Regions from separate parts of the Bordetella genomosp. 5 genome, predicted to be linked through region 3. Evidence: predicted binding sites of a transcription regulator. Region 3 holds the regulator's gene; each other region holds the start of a gene.
What was found. The regulator FNR, encoded in region 3, switches genes on or off when oxygen is low (the NO sensors DNR and NnrR bind a similar motif). The targets are predictions, from matches to a motif close to TTGATNNNNATCAA.
Positions count from the first base shown of each region.

Region 1 (6,335 bases), on a different contig from region 3:
ACGCCGGCGTTTCGGGGTACTGGAAGGCCACCGGGCCATCGGGCGCGCCGTCGAGGAACTGGCGCACGTAGGGGTCTTGCGAGGCAGACAGCTCCGCCGGCGTACCGGCGGCCGCCAGCTGGCCGCGGCCGACGAGATAGACCTCATCGGCGATCGCGAAGGACTCCTGGACATCGTGCGTGATCAGCACCGAGGCGCAGTGCAGCCGGTCGGACAGGTGCCGGATCAGGCGCGCGGTGATGCCGAGCGAGATCGGGTCCAGGCCGGCGAACGGCTCGTCGTACAGAATCAGCTCGGGCTCGAGGACGACCGCGCGGGCCAGCGCCACCCGGCGCGCCATGCCGCCGGAGATCTCGGCCACCCTCAGGTGGGCCGCGGCGCGCAGGCCGACGGCGTCGAGCTTGTCGAGCACGCGGGCGGTGATGGTGGCTTCGTCGTCGCGGGTGTGTTCGCGCAGCGGGAACGCCACGTTCTCGAAGACGTTGAGGTCGGTGAACAGCGCGCCCTGCTGGAACAGCACGCCCATGCGCTTGCGCACGGCCTGCAGACCCTCGCGGTCGAGACCGCCCAGCTCCTGGCCGAAGACGCGAACCACGCCCTCCTTGGCGGCGAGCTGGCCGGTGGCGGCGCGCAGCAGGGTGGTCTTGCCGGAGCCCGAGCCGCCCATGACGGCGACCACCTGGCCGGGCTTGACCTGCATGGAAATGCCACGCAGCACCGTAAAGTCGCCGTACCCCAGGGATACGTTCTCCAGGGATAGGGCAAGTTCCGAGCTGTTGCGGGTAGATGCGGGCATAGGCAGCGGGAATGGGTGCGCGCGCCCACTATATATAGGGACGCTGTTACGGCGAGGGGCCATTGTAGCCCGGCCGACGCGTCGCGCCAGCGCCGCGACCAGGAGTGGGACAGAGTAGTCGTCCGCGCCGACAGATCGAAGGCCGGCGTTTCAGCCCGGGTCCGGCCGTGAGGGTCGGCCCTCGACACGCCCGTATCGCGGGGCGCAGCGGCCCGTCGGGCATCTGAAAGCGGGCTGAAACCGGTTGGGCCCCCCCCGGCCCTGCCCCGGGCAGTGGCAGACACCCGGCAATGTGCGGCGGATCGCCGCCCACGGCGATGATGCGCGCGCACAACGGATTCGGCCGGGGATGCGACCCCAGGGAGCGGGGTCCGCCCGCCCCTGCGTCGGGCGGGGCGGACGAGCCCAGTTATTGCAGCGTGATCTTGCCGGTCTTGATCACCTCGGCCCACTTGGCCGTCTCGCTCTTGATGAAGGCGCCGAACTCCTCGGGCGTGCCGCCGCCGGCCTGGCTGCCGGTGTCGGCGATCGCCTTGACCACCTCGGGATCCTTCAGGATCTTGTTGAACTCGGCGTTCAGGCGCGCGATCACCGGGGCGGGCGTCGCGGCCGGCGCCACGATGCCTTGCCAGTTGTACGACTCGAAGCCCGGCAGTCCCGATTCCGCCATGGTGGGCACGTCGGGCAGCACGGCCAGACGTTGCTTGGAGGTGACGGCGATCGGGTGGATTTTCTTGCCCTGGATGGCGGGCAGCGCCGAATAGCCCATTTCGAACATCATCGAGATGTGGCCGCCCATCAGATCGGTGGCGGCCAGGCTGCCGCCCTTGTAGGGCACGTGCACCACATCGACATGGGCCTGTTCGCGGAACATTTCGCCCGACAGATGGTGCGCGCCGCCCACGCCGGACGACCCGAAGGTGAGCTTGCCGGGTTCTTTCTTCGCCAGGGCGATCAGGTCCTGCAGCGTTTTGACCGGCAGGGTGTTGTTCACGCTGAGCACGAGCGGGCTGTTTTCGATCAGCACCACGGGCGCGAGGTCCTTGATCGGGTCGTACGGCATGTCGGGCATGAGGGTGGGGTTCACCGACATCGGGGCCAGGTTGCCGGTGCCGATGGTGTAGCCATCGGGGGCGGCCTTGGCGACCAGATTGGTGCCGATCACGCCACCCGCGCCCGCCTTGTTCTCGACCACCACGGTCTGCTTGAGGTTGTCGCTCAGCTTGCGGGCGAGCAAGCGCACCCGGGTATCGGCAAAGCCGCCCGGTGCATAGGGCACGATCAGGGTGATGGGTTTGCTGGGCCAGTTATCGGCGCTCTGGGCGCGGGCCGGGCCAGTGAGCAGGCAGGCGGCGGCAAGCGCGCCCGCCAACAGGGGGAACAGGGGTTTCATGCGCGGACTCCTCTATACATATTGTGTGTTGCGCGGCAGGAAAATCATTATGCCCTGCCGCCACACAACGCCCGCGCATGTGGCCTGAAAGCTTAGAAGCGATACCCCACGCCGACGGTCGCGACCCACGGATCGATCCGGGCGGTGCCGATGCGCTGGCCGTCGAGCTTCACCTTGGAAGAGATGTCGATGTAGCGCAGGTCGGCGTTCATGAACCAGCGCTCGCTGAGCTTGACGTCGACGCCCACCTGGCCTGCGATGCCCCACGAGTCGGACAGCTCGAGCTTCGAGCCCGACAGGGCGCCGTGGGTCTTGGTGTCGAAGAAGGTGGTGTAGTTCAGGCCGATGCCGACGTACGGCTGCACCGTGCTGTCGGGCAGGAAGTGCCATTGCAGGCTGAGCGTGGGCGGCAGCTGCTTGGTGCTGCCGATCTTGCCCAGGCCGCCGCTACCGCGGATGTCGTGTTCGAAGGGCCAGGCGCCCAGCAGTTCGATACCGACATTGCGCGTGGCCATGTAGGTGACCGTGAACGACGGACGCACGTTGTTGTTGACGTCGAGGCCGACGGCGCCGTTGAGCACGCTGCCGTTGTTGGACTTGGGGCGCACCTGCGTGGCCCCGACCTTCAGCAGCCAGTCGCCTTCTTCGTGAGCGACGGCGGGGGCGGTGGCCAGCAGGGTGCCCCCACAGAGTGCGGCCAGGATCAGGGCGCGGGTGCGCCGATACATCGGGAACATTTCCTCTCTCCGGTTTGCGTGACGATAGGCTGTCAGGTTCGCAGAGGGCGGAAAATGGGGTCTTGATGTGCATCAAGCCCCCGATGGCAGTGTGGTCTTGCCGCCACGCGTCTCGGACGAACGCGAGGTTTGCATCGAGGATCACGCGGCCTCGTGCGCGTATTGCGCCGCCGCTCGCGCGCAGAAAAACAAAACGGCCGGCTCCTTGCGGAGGCCGGCCGTTGCCTTGCCGTGATCGCGGGGATCAGCGCGGCAGGTCGGAGCTGCCCATCAGGAACTCGTCGACGGCGCGCGCGCACTGGCGGCCTTCGCGGATGGCCCAGACGACCAGCGACTGGCCACGACGCATGTCGCCGGCCGCAAACACCTTGTCGACGTTGGTGCGGTAGTCGTCGGTGTTGGCGCGGGCATTGCCACGCCCGTCGCGGTCCACGCCGAAGGCGTCGAGCACGGTTTGCACGGGCGACACGAAGCCCATCGCCAGCAACACGAGGTCGGCCTTGAGCTCGAACTCGGAGCCTTCGACTTCGCGCATCTTCATCTGGCCGGTGGCTTCGTCCTTGAACCACTCGACGCGCGCGCCGATGAGCTTCTCGACCTTGCCGTTGGCGCCCTTGAAGGCCTTGGTGGTCACGGACCAATCGCGCTGGCAGCCTTCGTCGTGCGACGACGAGGTGCGCATCTTGAGCGGCCAGTACGGCCACACCATGGGCTTGTTTTCGCTTTCGGGCGGCTGCGGCAGCAGTTCGAACTGCGTGATCGAGGCCGCGCCGTGACGGTTGCTGGTGCCGACGCAGTCGGAGCCGGTGTCGCCGCCGCCGATCACGATGACGTGCTTGCCCTTGGCCAGCGTCTGGTCGGTCAGGCGGTCGCCCGCCACGGCCTTGTTCTGCTGGCGCAGGAAGTCCATGGCGTAATACACGCCGGAGAGTTCGCGGCCCGGCACCGGCAGGTCGCGCGGGGTCTCGGAGCCGCCGCTCATGACGATGGCGTCGAACTCGGCCTGCAGCGATTCGGGGGTGCGCACCGTCAGGCCATCGGCCGCGGCGTCGCCCTGCTTGCCGATGTAGGTCGACGGCTGGAATTCCACGCCCTCGGCTTCCATCTGCGCCACGCGGCGGTCGATCTGGGCCTTCTCGAGCTTGAAGTCGGGGATGCCGTAGCGCAGCAGGCCACCGATGCGATCGCTCTTCTCGAACAGCGTGACGGCGTGGCCGGCGCGGGCGAGCTGCTGCGCGGCCGCCATGCCGGCCGGGCCGGAGCCCACCACCGCGACCTTCTTGCCGGTCTTGCGCGCCGGCAGTTGCGGCACGACCCAGCCTTCGGCCCAGCCCTTGTCGATGATCGCGTGTTCGATCGACTTGATGCCGACCGCGTCGCTGTTGATGTTCAAGGTACAGGCGGCTTCACACGGCGCCGGGCAGATGCGACCGGTGAACTCGGGGAAGTTGTTGGTGGAATGCAGCACGTCGAGTGCGGCACGCCAGTCCTGGCGATACACCAGGTCGTTCCAGTCGGGGATGATGTTGTTGACCGGGCAGCCGTTGTTGCAGAACGGGATGCCGCAGTCCATGCAGCGCGCCGCCTGTTGCTTGGCCTGATCGTCGCTCAAATGGAGGACGAACTCACGCCAGTGCTTCAGGCGCTTGGCCGGGGCTTCATACGCCTCCTGGAGGCGCTGAAATTCCATAAATCCAGTGATCTTTCCCATTGTCTTTCCTCACGCAGCCATCTGTTGCGGGTTGGCTGCACGCCACATTTCACCCAATGCGCGGCGGTATTCCGTCGGCATGACCTTCACGAACTTGCCGCGCGACGCTTCCCAGTCGCCCAGGATTTCGCGGGCGCGGAAGCTGCCGGTGTAGCGGAAGTGTTCTTCCACCAGACGGCGCAGGATCGCTTCGTCGGTATCGCGCTCGCCGCCGCGTTGCGCGCTGTGCCAGATCTCGATGTTGTTCTGCGACTGCTGCTCGGCGTGCGGCAGGATCGCTTCGAGTTCGACCATCGACAGGTTGCAGCGGTGCTTGAACGTGCGGTCCGGATCCCAGACGTAGGCCACGCCGCCGGACATGCCCGCGGCGAAGTTGCGGCCGGTGCTGCCGAGCACGACGACGGTGCCGCCGGTCATGTATTCGCAGCCGTGGTCGCCCGTGCCTTCCACCACCGTGGCGGCGCCCGAGTTGCGCACCGCGAAGCGTTCACCGGCCACGCCGTTGAAGAAGGCTTCACCGGAAAGCGCGCCGTAGAGCACGGTATTGCCGGCGATGATGTGATCGGGGCCGAAGCCGCGGAAGTCGTTGGGCGAGCGCACGATGATGCGGCCGCCCGACAGGCCCTTGCCGACGTAGTCGTTGCCTTCGCCCACGAGATCCATCGTGATGCCGTGTGCGAGGAAGGCGCCGAAGCTCTGGCCGGCGGTGCCGTTGCACTGGATGTGGATCGTGTCGTCGGGCAGACCGGCATGACCGTAGCGCGACGCCACGGCACCCGACAGCATCGCGCCGATGGTGCGGTTGCGGTTGCGCACCGGCGTGATGAACGAGACCTTCTCGCCGCGCTCGAGCGCGGGCTTGCTGCGCTCGATCAGCTGGTGATCCAGCGCGCCGGCGAGGCCGTGGTCCTGCTCTTCGGTGTGACGCACGGGCTCTTCGGAGACGGCGCGGTGGAACACGCGCTGGAAGTCCAGGCCTTGCGCCTTCCAGTGTTCGATGCCGTTGCGCATGTCGAGCAGATCGGTGCGGCCGATCAGGTCGTCGAACTTGCGCAGACCCAGCTGAGCCATGATCTCGCGCACTTCTTCAGCGATGAAGAAGAAGAAGTTCACGACGTGCTCGGGCTTGCCCTGGAATTTCTTGCGCAGTTCGGGATCTTGCGTGGCCACGCCCACCGGGCAGGTGTTGAGGTGGCACTTGCGCATCATGATGCAGCCTTCGACGACCAGCGGCGCGGTGGCGAAGCCGAATTCGTCCGCGCCCAGCAGCGCGCCGATGACGACGTCGCGGCCGGTCTTCATCTGGCCATCGGCCTGAACGCGGATGCGGTTGCGCAGGCGGTTGAGCACGAGGGTCTGCTGCGTTTCGGCCAGGCCCAGTTCCCAGGGCGTGCCGGCATGCTTGATCGAGGACACGGGCGATGCCCCGGTGCCGCCGTCATGGCCTGCGATCACGACGTGGTCGGCCTTGGCTTTCGCCACGCCGGCCGCGACCGTGCCCACGCCCAGTTCGGACACGAGCTTGACCGAGATCGACGACTTCGAGTTGACGTTTTTCAGGTCGTGGATGAGCTGAGCCAGGTCTTCGATCGAGTAGATGTCGTGGTGCGGCGGGGGCGAGATCAGGCCCACACCCGGCACCGAGTAGCGCAGCTTGGCGATGTACTCGGAGACCTTATGACCGGGCAGCTGGCCGCC
Region 1 covers NZ_NEVP01000001.1:381,144-387,478, forward strand. Annotated here, with positions in the region: gene CAL25_RS01775 (ABC transporter ATP-binding protein) at 1-796, opposite strand, end outside; gene CAL25_RS01780 (Bug family tripartite tricarboxylate transporter substrate binding protein) at 1,206-2,189, opposite strand; gene CAL25_RS01785 (OmpW/AlkL family protein) at 2,282-2,926, opposite strand; gene CAL25_RS01790 (glutamate synthase subunit beta) at 3,171-4,637, opposite strand; gene CAL25_RS01795 (glutamate synthase-related protein) at 4,647-6,335, opposite strand, start outside.
Region 1: CAL25_RS01785 (OmpW/AlkL family protein) is a predicted target of FNR. The motif match lies at 2,989-3,002, and genes of this name have one in related genera.

Region 2 (6,335 bases), on a different contig from region 3:
GGAGCAGCGCCATGATGTCGGCCAGCGAGGCGATGCTCACCACGGGGATGCCGTAGGTGCGCGCGACGTCCTGCACGGCGGAGTGCGGCGAGAGCGCGTCGTCGGCGCCGGCGCGTTCCATGCGGTCCATGGCGATCAGCACGGCGGCCGGCTGCGCGCCCGCGGCGCGGATGATCTCGACCGACTCGCGTACCGAGGTGCCGGCGGTGATCACGTCGTCGATGATGACGACACGGCCCGCGAGCGGCGCGCCGACCAGCGTGCCGCCTTCGCCGTGATCCTTGGCTTCTTTGCGGTTATAGGCAAACGGAAAATCGCGGCCCTGAGCCTGCGGATGCGCGGCCAGCGCCACCGAGGTCGCGGTGGCCAGCGGGATGCCCTTGTAGGCCGGCCCGAACAGCATGTCGAACTCGACGCCCGACTCGAGCAGCGCCTGCGCATAGAACTGCGCCAGCTGGCCCACCGAGCGGCCGGTGTTGAACAGGCCGGCATTGAAGAAGTACGGGCTGGTGCGCCCCGACTTGACCTTGAAGCTGCCGAATCGCAGCACGCTCTCGTCGAGCGCGAATCGAACGAATTGAAGGGCGGTGGAGGCGGCGGCGGACATGCGGGGGATTCCTGGCAGAGGGGTGACGAAACCCCGCCATTATCCGCGATCCGGGCACTTTTCGCCTGGCAGCGGCAGACAGGCCGCATCGGGGCGCATGGCCGCCACGCGTCGGGACACCGTGGTCGGCAATGGGCTCGCCCCGGGCGCGCGCCGCGCTGCGCCGGCGCTGCACCCGCGCCGCCCCCCGGGCCGCCGCGTCGGTTACAGTGCTGGCCTGACGCGACCGTGCCCGTGCCGGCGTCCCCCGAAGGGCCGGCCGGTACACGTTCAGCCCCCCGGAAATTTCAGGAGTCCTGCTTTGCTGCGTATCACCTCGCTCAACCTCAACGGCATCCGCTCGGCCTTCCGCAAGGGCCTGCAACCGTGGATGGAAAGCCACGCCGCCGACATCCTGTGCCTGCAGGAAATCAAGGTCGCCGACGCCGACCTGACCGACGAGCTGCGCCACCCGCCCGGCTACACCGGCCACTTCCATCATGCGCAGAAGAAGGGCTACAGCGGTGTGGGCATCTACCTGCGCAATCCCGCCGAGCGCGTGGTCAACGGCTTCGAGTGTGAAGAGTTCGACCTCGAAGGCCGCATCATCCGCGCCGACTGGAAGGATCTCAGCGTCATCAGCGCCTACCTGCCCTCCGGCTCCAGCGGTGACGAGCGCCAGCAGGCGAAATACCGCTTCCTCGACACCTTCGCGCCCTGGCTCGAAGGCCTGATGGACGAACACCGCAAGACCGGGCGCGAGTTCGTGGTGTGCGGCGACTGGAACATCGCTCACAAAGAGATCGACCTGAAGAACTGGAAGGGCAACCTCAAGAACTCGGGCTTCCTGCCTGAAGAGCGCGCCTGGCTCAGCGAGGTGTTCGACAGGCGCGGTTTCGTGGACGTGTTCCGTCAGATCGACGAGCGCCCGGACCAGTACACCTGGTGGAGCAATCGCGGCCAGGCCTGGGCCAAGAACGTAGGCTGGCGTATCGACTATCAGATCGCCACGCCGGGCATCGCCGCCCGCGCCAAGACGGCGGCGATCTACAAGGACGAGCGCTTTTCGGACCACGCACCGCTCACGATCGACTACGACGTGAAGCTGTAAAAAATAATGGGGACATATGTGGCGGAAAATATTTTTTCGCCCGTCCCTGTTTCCGTGGACTAACGGCGGGCGTGCGGCACCAGGCATCCATACCGGCCCCGCCGAATCACCACCAAAAATAGGTGACATATCTAATTCGCCTATGAAACGGCCCGGTCACGGCCGCGATTCCGGTGCCGCGTCGCTCCGCCCGCCACCATATACGTCCCTATTTATTCCCCGCCTCGGACCCGCGCTCGCGCCCAGGAACGAACCTTTGCGATCGCCTGTCTTTTCCTACACAATCGCCGCGCACCAAATCAGTGCGATGCATCTCATTCGCACCATTTTGGTTCTTTTGTGCACCAATCAGGAACATTGCCGCCCTCGCCGCGGCATCTGGAGGACGACGTGAAACTGCAGGGCATGGATGACTTCTTGAAGGGCGTGGCCGCCCGCGATCCGCACCAACCCGAATTCATGCAGGCGGTGGAAGAGGTCATGCAAAGCCTCTGGCCGTTCCTCGAGAAGAATCCGCAGTATGCCGAGCAGGCGATCCTCGAGCGTCTGGTCGAACCCGAGCGCGTGATCCAGTTCCGCGTGTGCTGGACCGACGACCAGGGCCGCGCCCGCGTCAACCGCGCCTTCCGCGTCCAGCACAGCTCCGCCATCGGCCCCTTCAAGGGCGGCATGCGCTTTCACCCCACCGTGAACCTCTCGGTGCTGAAGTTCCTGGGCTTCGAACAGACGTTCAAGAACGCGCTGACGACGCTGCCCATGGGCGGCGGCAAGGGCGGTTCGGACTTCGACCCCAAGGGCAAGTCCGACGCCGAAGTGATGCGCTTCTGCCAGGCCCTGATGATCGAGCTGTACCGCCACCTCGGTCCCGACACCGACGTGCCGGCCGGCGACATGGGCGTGGGCGCGCGTGAAGTGGGCTTCATGGCCGGCATGATGAAGAAGCTGTCGAACTCCTCGGCCGCCGTGTTCACGGGCAAGGGCCTGAGCTTCGGCGGCAGCCTGATCCGCCCCGAGGCCACCGGCTACGGCACGGTGTACTTCGCCGAAGAAATGCTGCGCCGGGTGAACTCGTCGTTCGACGGGCTGCGGGTATCGGTGTCCGGCTCGGGCAACGTGGCGCAATACGCCATCGAGAAGGCCATGGCGCTGGGTGCGCGCGTCGTCACCGCCTCGGACTCGAGCGGCACCGTGGTGGACGAGGCCGGCTTCACGCAGGAAAAGCTGAGCGCGCTGATGCACGTGAAGAACGAGCTGCGCGGCCGCATCGAAGACTACGCCAAGAAGTTCGGCCTGACCTTCGTGCCCGGCAAGAACCCGTGGCATGTGCCGGTGGACGTGGCCCTGCCCTGCGCCACGCAGAACGAACTCGACCGCGACGACGCCGCCACGCTGATCAAGAACGGCGTGAAGTGCGTCGCCGAAGGCGCCAACATGCCGGCGACGCTGGCGGCCGCGCATGCCTTCATCGACGCGCGCGTGCTGTACGCACCGGGCAAGGCCAGCAACGCCGGCGGCGTGGCGGTCTCGGGTCTCGAAATGGCGCAAAACTCGGCCCGCCTGGGCTGGACGCGCGACGAAGTCGATACCCGCCTGCACGCCATCATGCGCGACATCCACGAGAACTGCGTGCGCCACGGCCATGCTTCCGAGGGCTACGTGAATTACCTCGACGGCGCCAACATCGCCGGCTTCGTGAAGGTCGCCGACGCCATGCGCCTGCAGGGTCTGTACTGATCGGCACGGGCAGCGCGTAGACGCGTCGCCCCGTCAGGCTTCAAACAAAAACGCCAGCGCATCGCGCTGGCGTTTTTGCGTGGCGAGGCGCCCGTCCCACTCCGCCGTCCCACTCCGCCGTTGCACTCCGCGGTTGCACTCCGCGGTTGCACGGCGCCCGTTGCACTACCCCCTCAATGCCAGTCGTCGCGGTAGACGAACTTCGGCATCTGCCAGTTGAAGCGCAGGGCCAGCAGACGCAGCGCCAGTCCCACCGTGAGCGCCACCGGCACGGCCAGACTTGTGAGGCCCAGCATGAAGTCCAGGCCGATATACACCAGCCCGGTGAGCAGCGACACGCTGGCGTACAGCTCGCGCCGGAACAGCAGCGGAATGTCGTTGCACAGCACGTCGCGCAGCACCCCGCCCGCGCAGCCGGTGATCATGCCGCTCACCAGAATGATGGGCAGCGAGAGCCCCATCTGCTGCGCCACCTTGCAGCCGATCACGGTGAATGCCACCAGGCCGAGCGCGTCCAGCAGCAGAAAGAGGCTGCGCAGATGCCGCAGCACGCGCGCGCACAGCGCGGTCAGCATGGCCGCGCCCGCGGTCATGCCCAGATACTCGGGATGCGCCACCCAGGTGAGCGGGTAGTGCCCCAGCAGCACGTCGCGCAGCGATCCCCCGCCGAGCGCTGTCACGCAGGCAATCACGCACACGCCGAACCAGTCCATGTCGCGCCGGCCGGCCGCCAACGCGGCCGTCATGGCTTCGGCCACGATGGCCACCAGGTAGAGCGAGTGCAGCAGCAGGGTCGAGGCTTCGGCGGGCATGGGAGTCAGCAGGGGCTGGCGACGAAAGTCCGTATTCTAGGTGAGTCGGTGGTCTTGATGCGTGTCAAGGCGGCGCACGCCCGTTGGTCCGAGAATGGGACGATCGCGCCCCTTCTACCCGGAGCGAGGCGCGCCACAAGGAGAACACACCATGAGCACTCTCGGGCCCCTCTTGCTTGCCACCGACCTCAGCGCGCGCAGCGATCGCGCTCTCGACCGTTCCTTGATGCTGGCGCGCCAGCACGACAGCCGCCTCGTGGCGCTGCACGTGATGGAGCCGCCGCCCGCCACGGCGCTGGCGGCCCCGGCCTGGCGCCGCCTGGCCCCCGACCACAAAATGCTGGCCGAGCAGCGCCTCGCCGAAGACCTGGCCGACGCCGCCGTGCCCACCGAGGCCGTGGTGGCCCGCGGCCATTCGGTCGACGTGATCCTCGATACCGCCGCTCACTTCGGCTGCCAGCTCATCGTGACGGGCATCGCCCGCGAAACCACGCTGGGCCGTCTGCTGCTGGGCAACACCGTCGAGCGCCTCGCGCGGGTGGCCCGCCAGCCCGTGCTGGTGGTCAAGGCGCGGCCGCGCCGGCCGTATCAGGACGTGGTGATCGCCACCGACTTTTCCGAAGGCTCGCGTCAGGCCCTGCGCGCCGCGCTGGCCGTGGCGCCGGGCGCGCGCCTGACGCTGTTCCATGCCTTCGCGGTGCCCGGCAAGGCCGACACGATGAGTCAGGACGACATCGCCGTGCATTGCCACAAGGAAGCCGAGCTCAAGGCCGAGGCCTTTCTGCGCGACACGCCCGAGCTGGCCGGCCTGCCCCGGCCCGACGTGGTGCTGGAAGCCGGCCAACCCGAAGCGCAGCTCTCGCCGTTCGTCTTCCAGCGCCGCTGCGACCTCGTGGTGACCGGCACGCATGGCCTGAGCGGCATTCTGCGCACCGCCCTGGGCAGCGTCGCCGAGAAGCTGATCGAGGCGCTGACCTGCGACGTGCTGGTGGTGCGCCAGAGCGGTCCGGCCCGCGGCTGAACGCAACGGCACCGGGCCTGCGGCACGGCCCGTGGGCCCGAGCCCACGACCGAGCCCTCGGCCCGAGCCCGCCGCCCGAGCCCGGGGCCCGCGGCAGCGGCGTGCATAGTCACGACCCAACGAAAACGGCCGCGCTGCCAGGCAGCGCGGCCGTTGTTCCGAGCCGTCCCGACGCGGCTGGCGCCGGGACGACCTGTGCTCAGAAGATGTGGCGAATGCCCACGCCCGCACCCACCTGGCTGCTGCGCGCGATCTCGAGGCTGGCGGCGTCCTTGACCTTGTTGTAGTCGACGGTGCCGTAGACCTGCGTGCGCTTGGACAGCGCGTATTCGGCCACGGCCACGAAGGCGTAGCGCTTGCCCTTGTCGCCGTCGACCTGGACGTTTTCGCTGCGGTCGTAGTAGCCCGCGCCGGTGATCGCCCAGCGCGGCGTGGCCTGCCACGTCGCGCCCGCGAAGTAGCCCTGGTCCTTGCGCTGGACACCGGCGTTCGGCACCGGGCTGCCCATCACGGCATTGACCCAGCCCGTTTCGTCGCGGCCATTGAAGTAGCCCGCGAACACCTTGACCGGCTCGAAGTTGTAGCTGGCGTTGAGGTTCCAGACGCGCTGTTCGTAATCGGAGTTGCCGGCGGAGTTGGTGAGCTGATAGCCGCCGCCCACCGACAGCGGGCCGGTGGTGTACGACAGCGTGCCACCGTACTGGCGGCCCAGCTTGTGGTCTTCGAAGCTGTCCGAGAACGCGTACGACAGGATGACGTCGAAACCGGCCAGCTTGTTGTTGCGGTAGCGCACCGAGTTCGAGCTGCGCGCGCGCGACATGGCCACCGGCAGCCAGGAATTCTGGTCGTAGTTGCCCACGGTCAGCGGATCGTATTGATCGGCCAGGATCGTGAACATCGGCGTGTCCTGGCGGCCCAGCGAGATCGCGCCCCACTCGTTGCCATCGACGCCGACATAGGCGTGGCGATTGAAGAACGAGTTGGGATCGGAGCGTTGGCCGTCCTGGATGTTGAAGCCGCCTTCGAGGCGGAAGAACACGGAATTGCCGTTGCCGATGTCCTCGACGCCGC
Region 2 covers NZ_NEVP01000001.1:645,340-651,674, reverse strand. Annotated here, with positions in the region: gene pyrE (orotate phosphoribosyltransferase) at 1-607, opposite strand, end outside; gene CAL25_RS03020 (exodeoxyribonuclease III) at 909-1,697, shown strand; gene gdhA (NADP-specific glutamate dehydrogenase) at 2,088-3,431, shown strand; gene CAL25_RS03010 (trimeric intracellular cation channel family protein) at 3,605-4,243, opposite strand; gene CAL25_RS03005 (universal stress protein) at 4,395-5,264, shown strand; gene CAL25_RS03000 (porin) at 5,464-6,335, opposite strand, start outside.
Region 2: CAL25_RS03005 (universal stress protein) is a predicted target of FNR. The motif match lies at 4,298-4,311, and genes of this name have one in related genera.

Region 3 (6,335 bases):
CAGGCGATGGGCATTTCCTTCATGGTGTCCACGCTCGCGATGGCGGGCGGCCTGATCTACAGCGGCGCGCTGGGCACGGGCGAGGCCAGCGCCTCGGTGCTCGCCGTGCTGCCGGCGCTCGCCGGCATGGCGCTCGGTGGCTGGCTGCGCCAGCGCGTCAGCGAAAAGGCGTTCAAGCGCGGCTTCTTCATCGCTTTGTTTTTGCTGGGGGGACACCTCCTGTTCGCAGGCTGAAGGCTGCTGGCCGACGGCGAACACGCAGCGAGGTGCATCGGCATGGGGTATCGCGTTCCGCTTGCGGACCTCGATACCCCGCTTTTTTTGTCGCGCGGTCGGGCCGTGCAATAAGATGACGGCTCGCATCTCCCTGTCAGGCTTTCCATGTCCGATTCGCATCTCGACCTCAGTCAGGCCCCCGAGGGCCACCTCACCGAAACCCTGGAATCCAGCGAGTCCGTCTATCGCGGCCGTTTCCTGCACATCAAGAACGACATGGTGCGGTTGCCCAACGGCAACGTCGCCTCGCGCGAATACGTGGTGCATCCGGGCGCGGTCGTGATCATTCCCCTGCTCGACGACGGCCGCATTCTGCTGGAGCGCCAGTTCCGCTACCCGGTGGGCCAGGTGATGACGGAGTTTCCGGCCGGCAAGCTCGATCCGGGCGAAGACCCGCTCGCCTGCGCCAAGCGCGAGCTCTTCGAAGAGACCGGCTACACCGCCGGCGAATGGGCCAAGGCGGGCATCCTGCACCTGGCCATCGCCTACTCCACCGAGATCATCCACATCTATTTCGCCCGCGGCCTGCGTGCCGGCGAACGTCAGCTCGACGACGACGAATTCCTCGACGTGCGCAGCGCCTCGGTCGACGAGTTTCTCGCCGCCTGTCAGCGCGGTGAAGTGACCGACGCCAAGACGCTCACATGCACCCTCTGGCTGCAGAACGCGCTGAGCGGCGCGTGGTCCCTGCCGTGGCAAGCGGCCTGACGCCGCCGGCGCAAGGGAACGCCGATCCGGCGGCTCCGAGCCATCGCGTGACGCTGCAGCCGTCGGGCTGGCAGTACGACGCACCGCAGGGCCAGTCCCTGATGCGGGCCGCGCGCGCGGTCGGCATCAGGCTGCCGAGCTCCTGCCGCAACGGCACCTGCCGCGCCTGCATGTGCATGCTGGTCAGCGGCGAGGTGCGTTATGAGATCGAATGGCCCGGCGTGACGCGCGAGGAGCGCGAAGAGGGCTGGATGCTGCCCTGTGTGGCGCACGCGCAAAGCGATGTGGTGCTCGAGGTGCCCGACGCGGTGCGTATCGAGCCTGCTTCGACCGCGCCGCGCCAGCGCCTCACCGGCGCGCAGCGCTGAAGATCCGCGGTCTCAGGGCTCGATCGGCAGGCACGGCGCGCCTTTGGGCAACGGTGACGTGGTGTCGCCGAGCAAGGCCCGCGCGCCGCACGTCGAGCCGAACATGGCCGTCGAACTGTGTCCCACGCCCACGACCTGCTGCGCCTGATGCCGCGTGGCGGGCCAGTCGGTGTGCCGCTGCGCCAGCCAGGCCTCGTAGCGCCAATAGCCGGTGCCGCGCGCCCAGCGCGTGGCACCCTGGGCCTCGGCGCCGCAGGTCTTGTCGAGATACTGGTGTTCGGGATTGTTGTCGGCGCTGCCCAGCAGATAGGTCACGTTGCGCTGCAGATATCGCGCGGCGAGTTTGAGCGGATCGGTGACCGACGAGTACGGCGGCATCTGGTCCGGCCCATACTTGTACTGGGTGTAAGTGGGACAAATACCGCGCTCATAGGGGGCGAAACCGCGGCCATCGGCGCGCGGCCGCTCCGGCGTGAGGTACAGATACGACGACGGGTTGGCCACCACGTAGCGCAGGATCAGGCCCGTCTTGCGCAAGGACTCGTCGGCATCGTTGAGCACGGCGTAGCGATGCACCAGCTGAGCGCCGGCGGAGTGGCCGGCGATGACCAGCTCGCGCAGGGCGGGCAGCCGGCCCTGCGCCGTGAGCTCGCGCGCCAGATCGTCGAGCACCTGGATCGAAGTCACGGCGGGTGGGCGGTCCTTCAGGGTCATGCTGGCCGCGCCGTCTTCCCAGCTGGCGCGACGCCATGCCGGCATGCGTCCGAAGCCGGCATCGATCGCGCTGGCGAACTTGGGCGCCACGATGAGCGTGTCGTCGGCGCGTTCCGGGTTGGCGTGATAGAGCTGCGCGACCGATTCGAAGGCGCGATTGGCGTCGCGCGTGACGCCATGGACCACGATCACGACACGGCGGATGCCGCGCAGATCGTCTTCCTGGAGATTCTTGCTGGTGTAGACCGGAAACGCATAGCGTCGGCCGGGTTTGCCCAGCTCGATCGGGCGCCAGGGCGGCGTGGTGACCGGCGCGGGCACGACCGGGGCGGCGTAGGGATCATGGCCTTCGGCGGGCTGGCCGGCGAGCTGGGCGTGGGCTGGCCACGCGCAGCAGAGCGCGGCCAGCGCGGCCGTGGCGGGCCAGCACGTGCGCGGCGCGTTCAGCAATGTTCCTGGCCCAGCAGCTCGAGCAGGGCCGCGTGATCGAGGATGCGCACTTCGCGCTGGTTGATGCGGATCAGGCCCTCGCGCGCAAAGCGCGACAGCAGGCGCGAGACGGTCTCGAGCGTGAGGCCCAGGTAGTTGCCGATCTCTTCGCGGCTCATGCGCAGCACGAATTCGCTCGAGGAGTAGCCCAGGGCGGCGTAGCGTTGCGACAGGTTGAGCAGGAAGGCGGCCACGCGCTGCTCGGAGCGCATCGAGCCCAGCGTGGCGAGCATCTGATGCGAGCGCGAGATCTCGCGGCTCATCAGGCGCCGGAACTGCTGCTGCAGGCTCGGCAGATGGGTGGCCACGCGATCGATCTCGGGCAGGCGGATGACGCAGACCTCGGAGTCTTCGAGCGCGACGGCGTTGGAGACATGGCGGCCTTCGATCATGCCGTCGAAACCCACGATCTCCCCCGGCAGGTGAAAGCCGGTGATCTGCAGTTGTCCCGACGCGTCTTCGAGCTGGGTCTTGAGCGAGCCGAAGCGCACGCCATAGACCGCGTCGAGCGGGGCGTCGAGCTCGTACAGCGGCTTGCCCTTTTCGACACGCACGCGTTCCTTGACCAGGTCGTCGAGCTTTTCGACTTCGCTCGCGGCCATGCCGACGGGAATGCAGACGTGACCGAGCATGCAGCTCGAACAATGTGCGGCATCCGGCGAAATGGCAACCCGTTTTTGCATAGTGACCTCGAGGCTTGAACACCGGCTTTGAGCTAGGCCCGCCGGTTGGTGTTACGTCTGGCGCGCACGCGAGTGTGCGTACCAAATGTGTATAGCGTCGTTACATTGTAGTCCCGCTGGCGCCATCGTAGCGACTCCGGGTGTCAGCGGTGTGATGACGCGCCCGGATTATGTGTAGCGACCCTTTGGTCGCAAGGCCGGGCGCGACGCGACGCGGGGTGGTCTGCGCGCGGCTTCGCACGCGCGAGGCCGTGGGTTGTGCCGGGACGCGTCTCGCGTGTAGTGTATGCCGGGTGCAAGTCGTAGTTCGGCGCTGGACGCCCCCACGCAAATAGGGCAGTGGGTCTTGAAAACCCCACTCGCGTCCGCATATTCAGGTCATCGAGCCGGCTGATCCATCTTCGGCGTGGCTCTCTTCATAGCCAACGACCATCATGCGATTCGACAAACTTACGACCAAGTTCCAGCAAGCCCTGGCCGACGCGCAAAGCCTGGCCGCCCGTAACGACCATCCCTACATCGAGCCGCTGCACGTGCTGGCCGCTCTGCTGGGCGACGCCGACAGCGGCGCGACCAGTCTGCTGGCGCGTGCCGGCGTGGCCGTCAACCGGCTGCAGCCCGCGCTCGACCAGGCCCTCAAGAACCTGCCGCAGGTGCAGGGCAGCGATAACGTCCAGGTCGGCCGCGACCTGCAGGGCGTGTTCACGCGTACCGATAAAGAGGCGGCCCGCCGCGGCGATACCTACATCGCCAGCGAGCTGTTCCTGCTGGCGCTCGCCGACGACAAGAGCGACGCCGGCCGCATCCTGCGCGAAGCCGGCCTGCAGAAGAAGGCCCTCGAAGCCGCCATCGACGCGGTGCGTGGCGGTCAGAACGTCAACGCCGCCGAAGGCGAGTCCAACCGCGAAGCGCTGTCCAAGTACACGCTCGATCTCACCGAGCGTGCCCGCGAAGGCAAGCTCGATCCGGTGATCGGCCGCGACGACGAGATCCGCCGCACCATTCAGATTCTGCAGCGCCGCACCAAAAACAACCCGGTGCTGATCGGCGAACCCGGCGTGGGCAAGACCGCCATCGTCGAAGGGCTGGCGCAGCGTATCGTCAACGACGAGGTGCCCGAGTCCCTGCGGGGCAAGCGCGTGCTGTCGCTCGACCTGGCCGCACTGCTGGCCGGTGCCAAGTTCCGTGGCGAGTTCGAAGAGCGCCTGAAGGCGGTGCTCAAGGAGCTCGCACAGGACGACGGCCAGAACATCGTGTTCATCGATGAGCTGCACACCATGGTCGGCGCCGGCAAGGCCGAGGGCGCCATGGACGCCGGCAACATGCTCAAGCCCGCGCTGGCGCGCGGCGAGCTGCATTGCATCGGCGCGACCACGCTCGACGAATACCGCAAGTACATCGAAAAAGACGCCGCGCTCGAACGCCGCTTCCAGAAGGTGCTGGTGGGCGAGCCCGACGTCGAGTCGACGATCGCGATTCTGCGCGGCCTCCAGGAGCGCTACGAGCTGCACCACGGCGTGGACATCACCGACCCGGCCATCGTGGCCGCGGCCGAGCTGTCCAATCGCTACATCACCGACCGCTTCCTGCCCGACAAGGCCATCGACCTGATCGACGAGGCGGCCGCGCGCATCCGCATGGAAATCGATTCCAAGCCCGAGGTGATGGACCGGCTCGACCGCCGCATCATCCAGCTCAAGATCGAGCGCGAAGCCGTCAAGAAAGAAACCGACGATGCGTCGCGCCGGCGTCTGGCCGTGATCGAGGAAGAGCTCGAGAAGTTGCAGCGCGAGTACAACGACTACGAAGAGATCTGGAAAGCCGAAAAGGCCGCGGTGCAGGGCGCGCAGGCCATCAAGGAAGAGATCGACAAGGTTCGTGCCGAGATGGCCGAGCTGCAGCGCAAGGGTCAGTTCGACAAGCTCGCCGAGCTGCAATACGGCAAGCTGCCCGAGCTCGAGGCGCGCCTGTCGGCCGCCGATAGCGCCGAGCAGGCCGCCGAGAAGCAGGACACCGACAGCGGCAAGCCGCGCCTGTTGCGCACCGAGGTCGGCGCCGAAGAAATCGCCGAGGTCGTGTCACGCGCCACCGGCATTCCGGTGTCCAAGATGATGCAGGGCGAGCGCGACAAGCTGCTCAAGATGGAGGAGTTCCTGCATCGCCGCGTGGTGGGGCAGGACGAAGCCGTGCGCCTGGTCGCCGACGCGATCCGCCGCTCGCGCGCCGGCCTCGCCGATCCGTCGCGTCCGTATGGTTCGTTCCTGTTCCTGGGCCCCACCGGCGTGGGCAAGACCGAGCTCACGCGCGCGCTGGCCGAGTTCCTGTTCGACTCCGAAGAGCACCTGATCCGCATCGACATGAGCGAGTTCATGGAGAAGCATTCGGTGGCCCGCCTGATCGGCGCGCCCCCGGGCTATGTGGGTTACGAAGAAGGGGGCTACCTGACCGAAGCCGTGCGGCGCAAGCCCTACAGCGTGGTCCTGCTCGACGAGGTCGAGAAGGCGCACCCGGACGTGTTCAACGTGCTGCTGCAGGTGCTCGACGACGGCCGCCTCACCGATGGCCAGGGTCGCACCGTCGACTTCCGCAACACCGTGATCGTGATGACGTCCAACCTGGGCTCGCAGCATATCCAGACCATGGCGGGCAAGCCCTACGAAGTCATCAAGGAAGTCGTGTGGGACGAGCTCAAGCAGTCGTTCCGCCCGGAGTTCCTCAACCGGATCGACGAAGTCGTGGTGTTCCACGGGCTCGACGCGCAGCACATCGAATCGATCGCGCGCATCCAGCTCAAGCGGCTGGCCGACCGGCTCGAGAAGCAGGAGATGCGGCTGGAGGTGACCGATGCGGCGCTCGCGGAGATCGCGCGTGCGGGCTTCGACCCGGTGTTCGGCGCGCGGCCGCTCAAGCGCGCGATCCAGCAGCAGGTCGAGAACCCGGTCGCCCGGCTCATTCTCGAAGGCAAGTTCGGACCGCGCGACGTCGTGCCGGTGGATTGGCAGGACGGCAAGTTCGTGTTCACGCGCACGCTGCAGTGAATGCCGGCCTGAAATGAAATACGGCGCCCTCGGGCGCCGTATTTTTTTGCCTGACCATC
Region 3 covers NZ_NEVP01000007.1:223,374-229,708, reverse strand. Annotated here, with positions in the region: gene CAL25_RS13040 (sulfite exporter TauE/SafE family protein) at 1-234, shown strand, start outside; gene CAL25_RS13035 (NUDIX domain-containing protein) at 382-984, shown strand; gene CAL25_RS13030 (2Fe-2S iron-sulfur cluster-binding protein) at 1,032-1,352, shown strand; gene CAL25_RS13025 (hypothetical protein) at 1,365-2,474, opposite strand; gene fnr (fumarate/nitrate reduction transcriptional regulator Fnr) at 2,510-3,238, opposite strand; gene clpB (ATP-dependent chaperone ClpB) at 3,673-6,276, shown strand.